2 regions of the Marinobacter bohaiensis genome follow, and region 2 is predicted to be linked to the other one. Evidence: predicted binding sites of a transcription regulator. Region 2 holds the regulator's gene; the other holds the start of a gene.

Region 1 (2,404 bases), 110 kb from region 2:
CGGCCGTGAGACTCGCCGTGCAACCTCCTGATCCGCCTCGATATGCCAAATCGATCGTCGTGATGGGGTAGACGTTGGCCCTCACAATCGAAAGAATGAGGGCTTTCACACGCCGGAGGTTTTCCCGATGAGCGTAACGGACGATGCGCTGGCCACTGCCGCCGCAGCGCTGGGGGACACCCTGCGCGCGCAGGGCCTGATGATGACCACGGCCGAGAGCTGCACCGGTGGCTGGGTCGCCAAGTGCCTGACCGACCGCGCCGGCAGCTCGGACTACGTCGACAGCGGGCTGGTGACCTACTCCAACGCTGCCAAGACCGGGCTGCTGGGGGTACGCGAGAGCACCCTGGCCGAGCATGGCGCGGTCAGTGATCCGGTGGTGCGGGAGATGGTCGGCGGCGCCCTGGCGGCCACCGGCGCCGGCGTGGCGGTCGCCATCAGCGGCGTGGCCGGGCCGGGCGGCGGTTCCGATGACAAGCCGGTGGGCACAGTCTGGTTTGCCTGGGGGCGTTCGGCCGCCGACACCCACAGCGAGGTCCGCCATTTCGACGGTGACCGCGACGCCGTGCGTCGGCAGGCGGTGCTGTTCGCTCTGGAGCGGGTTCACGGGCACCTGACCTGAGTTCCGGAACCGCTCCGATACTACGGGAAATACGACACTTGGCCCGGTCTATCTGTTGTGTTTTAATACTGTTCATATATACAGCGGAGGCTCAGCGGGCCTCAGGCCGAATCATTTCGTTCACGCCGTCAGGCGGCACAGGAAATAGAGGTTTTCGCAGCGATGGAAGATAACCGTAAGAAGGCGTTGGGCGCGGCTCTGAGCCAGATTGAACGCCAGTTTGGCAAGGGCGCGGTCATGAAAATGGGCGACCAGCCCCGGGAAGCCATTCCCTCCGTCTCCACCGGCTCCCTGGGCCTGGATGTGGCACTGGGGATTGGCGGTCTGCCTTATGGCCGGATTGTCGAGATCTACGGGCCGGAAAGCTCCGGTAAAACCACGCTGACCCTGCAGGTCATCGCCGAGGCCCAGAAGCAGGGAAAGACCTGCGCCTTCGTCGATGCCGAGCACGCGCTGGACCCGGTCTACGCCGAGAAGCTGGGCGTGGATGTGGACGAGCTGCTGGTCTCCCAGCCGGACACCGGTGAGCAGGCGCTGGAAATCGCCGACATGCTGGTGCGCTCCAACGCCATCGACGTGATCATCGTCGACTCCGTTGCCGCCCTGACGCCGAAAGCGGAAATCGAAGGCGAAATGGGCGACTCCCACGTTGGTCTGCAGGCGCGCCTGATGTCCCAGGCTCTGCGCAAGCTGACCGCCAACGTCAAGCACGCCAACTGCATGATGGTCTTCATCAACCAGATCCGGATGAAGATCGGCGTCATGTTTGGCAGCCCGGAAACCACCACTGGCGGTAATGCGCTGAAGTTCTACTCTTCCGTGCGTCTGGACATTCGCCGTATCGGCTCGGTCAAGGAAGGCGACGAAGTGGTGGGCAACGAGACCCGCGTCAAAGTCGTCAAGAACAAGGTCTCGCCGCCGTTCAAGCAGGCCGAGTTCCAGATCATGTACGGTCGCGGCATCAACCGTCTCGCCGAGGTCGTGGACCTGGGCGTGAAGGAAGGCTTCGTCGACAAGTCCGGCGCCTGGTACAGCTACAACGGCGACAAGATTGGCCAGGGCAAGGCCAACGCCTGCAAGTTCCTGGAAGAGAACGCTGAAATCGCCGCCGAGATCGAAGGCAAGGTACGCGACAAGCTGATGCCCAAGCCGGAGAGCAAGGAAGAGAAAGAGAAAGCGGCAAAAGAAAGCGCCGAAGCCGAAACCACCAACGGCGAACTGCTTTAATTCCCCAAGCCGATTGGCGGAATCCGGAACACCCACCATGGCGGCAATGCTGTGGTGGGTGTTTTTGTTTCAGGGCGGATATTCCAGTCGCCGTCCGTTCCTGGCGTGCCGGGGCTGTATCGATGCGCTTCCACCTCTGTCTCATGGGAATCCCGACACGGTTGCCGTAGTTTGGTGACGTCGTGAACGGCGGGGTTTGCCTGGCGGGCCCTGTATCCGCAAGAATTGGAGGATTCACTGGATGATGACAGCGAGTTGTGTGACAAGGGATTGGGCCACCCGGCTGGGGGGCCTGACACTGATGGCCTTACTGGCCTTACTGGCCTTACCGGCACAGGCGGGGACGGATCTGGCTGGTGTGGCTGTGCCGGGAACGGCACCGGGTGAGGTTCTCAAGGTAACGAATTACGCCGACGACGGAAGCCCGGGCACCTTGCGCTGGGCCCTGCAGAAGAACAACGCCGATCCCGGTCAGTACCGGATTGAGTTGGCGGTGACTGGCGACGGGCCCCACGTCATCCGGGTGCAGTCCGCCTTGCCGCCGATCAAGGGGCC
Region 2 (2,404 bases):
ATGGGAGCATCATGCTGGAACAAAGCCTGAAACAGCTGCTGGGGCAGTACCGGCCCGAATCGCTGCTGGTCGCGGGGGAAACCGCCCGACATATTGGCGATGTCTGGGCTGAATACGCCGGTATCGAACTGACGGATGTCTCCGAAGCGCCCCTGGCGGTCGTTGAGCACCAGGAGGCCGTGGCGGATCTGGCACTGGTTACTGAACTGATGGGCCGTCTGTCCCACGAAGAAGCCCGGCAGTTCCTGGGCTGGCTGCGCAATGCCGGGGCGCGTCGTGTCGCGGTCAGTCTGGCACCGGACGACGGCTGGACCTTCAGCGACATGGTCGCGCTTGCCTTCCATCGTCATGACCGTTTTGACGACGGTACCGAACTGTTCACCTATGACATCGAAACCTATAATCGCCCTCGGGAGTGGAACAACCCCCGGTATTGGGCCAACCCCGAGAATTGGGGGAAATACCGCTGGTAGCGGTACGCTTGCCGGCGCGATATTTTCAGCGACGTCGCGCCGGGTTAGGGTATCACCCACGAGGTCACAGATCAGAGTCTTTCCGGGAGGTTGCAATGGAAGAGCAATGTGTGAAAGCCCGAGTTTATGGACAGGTTCAGGGCGTTTTGTTTCGGGCCAGTACCCAGGAAAAGGCCAGGGCGCTGGGGCTGACCGGGTACGTGAAGAATCTGGAAGACGGCTCGGTCGAAGTCTTCGCCTGTGGCGATGAAGCGGCCGTAGAGTCCCTGGTTGAGTGGCTGCACAAGGGCCCCGACCGCGCCCGGGTGGACAAAGTGGACGTCGAGGGCATGGCCTACCGGCCCAGGAAGTCTTTCACGGTCAAGTAGTCGCGTGATGCAACGCCGTCCTGTCTCCAGTCTTTACACTGGATAAAATACTGTATATAGTCACTCGTACTGTATATAAAGACAGGTAAACGGCATGAAGCTGACACCGAGACAATCCCAGGTTCTGGACGTAATCCGCCGCTACGTGGACGACACGGGTTATCCCCCCACCCGGGCCGAAATCGCCAGGGAACTGGGGTTCAAGTCGGCCAACGCGGCTGAGGAACACTTGCGGGCGCTGGCCCGTAAAGGCGCAATCGAGATGGTGCCCGGCGCCAGCCGTGGCATCCGCCTGCCTGAAGCGGAAGAGGATCCCGGTTTGCCCATCGTGGGGCAGGTAGCCGCCGGTAGTCCGATCCTCGCGCAGGAACACATTGACGATTACTGTGCCCTGCAACCCACCTTCTTTTCCCCGTCTGCCGACTACCTGCTGCGCGTGCGCGGCATGAGCATGAAGGACATTGGCATTCTTGACGGCGACCTGCTGGCCGTCCACCGGACCCAGGACGTCCAGAACGGCCAGGTCGTCGTGGCCCGTGTGGGTGAGGAAGTGACCGTCAAGCGCTTCAAGCGTGAAGGGACCCACGTTTACCTGCTGCCGGAAAACGAGGAATTCCAGCCCATTGACGTTGATTTGACCGAGCAGGAACTGTTTATCGAAGGCTTGGGTGTCGGTGTGATCCGTCGGTCGGATATGCACTGATAGCCTGGCCCGTGCGACATTCGGAGGTGTCCCGTGGAGCAGCTCAGTTTTAACCAGACTCTTTCCCAGAATCCGGTGCCCGTGGCGCTGGCGGACCGATCGCTGAAGCGTCGGAGCCGTCTGGCCAGGCCGGTGGCGATCCACTCGCAGGAGCGCCCGCTTCGGGCTCCGGAAACGCCTGACGCTCCGGCTCGCGAGCCCCAGGGCAATGTGACCGAAATCATATTGCCGGAAGGTCAGGTCGAGAACATGCAGCTGCTGCTCCCCATGCTGACCCAGCTGAACCAGGAGCGTCGCTGGCTGGCCTGGATCGATCCTCCCCAGGCGTTGATGCAGAAGTGGCAGCAGACCCATGGCATTGTTGCCGGCGAGATTCTGGTCCTGCGCTCAAACGATCAGTTTGACGCCCAGGAATTGGCGGAGCGCGCGCTGCGGGCCGGTACCTGCCACGCGGTGGTGATGTGGACCGCAGGCACGCCGGGAACGGCCGCCATGGATCGCTTGCAGCAGGCCTCTGCCAAAGGGGAGAGCCACGGCGTTGTTCTGAGGCAGCGTTAGGCCGGGCGACTTTCCGGGTTTCATGTCCGGGTAAGGCATTCGGTGAGGCCGTGTCAGGGCAGGCTGCGCCCTGATGGTTCATGCTCGGACGAGTTGTAACGCAGGGTACGTCGTCGTTGGATGGTGGGCGTCTGGATGACGTAAACGGCGGTGTGGTTTCCGGCCCGGCAAGACCTACTGCGCGGGTTGGTTCGTATTCACAGGCCGTCGTGGCCTGTAGAGATTGCGCTGGTAAATGGATAACGCCGGCGGATAGCCACCCTGGCCGTGGTGGTTCGGTGTGCCGACGATGGGAATGGACG

The links. Region 2 encodes LexA, which represses DNA repair genes until DNA is damaged. Its sites were predicted from a motif close to CTGTNTNNNNANACAG; they were not measured.
Region 1: the regulator LexA is predicted to act here: its motif matches at 691-706, upstream of recA (recombinase RecA).

Annotation. Positions count from the first base shown of each region.
Region 1 is NZ_QGEH01000004.1:219,828-222,231, reverse strand. Features, by position in the region: gene DKK67_RS17645 (transglutaminase family protein) at 1-31, shown strand, start outside; gene pncC (nicotinamide-nucleotide amidase) at 128-622, shown strand; gene recA (recombinase RecA) at 785-1,849, shown strand; gene DKK67_RS17630 (NosD domain-containing protein) at 2,091-2,404, shown strand, end outside.
Region 2 is NZ_QGEH01000004.1:107,906-110,309, reverse strand. Features, by position in the region: gene DKK67_RS17160 (DUF6231 family protein) at 1-473, shown strand, start outside; gene yccX (acylphosphatase) at 569-841, shown strand; gene lexA (transcriptional repressor LexA) at 936-1,544, shown strand; gene DKK67_RS17145 (cell division inhibitor SulA) at 1,578-2,102, shown strand.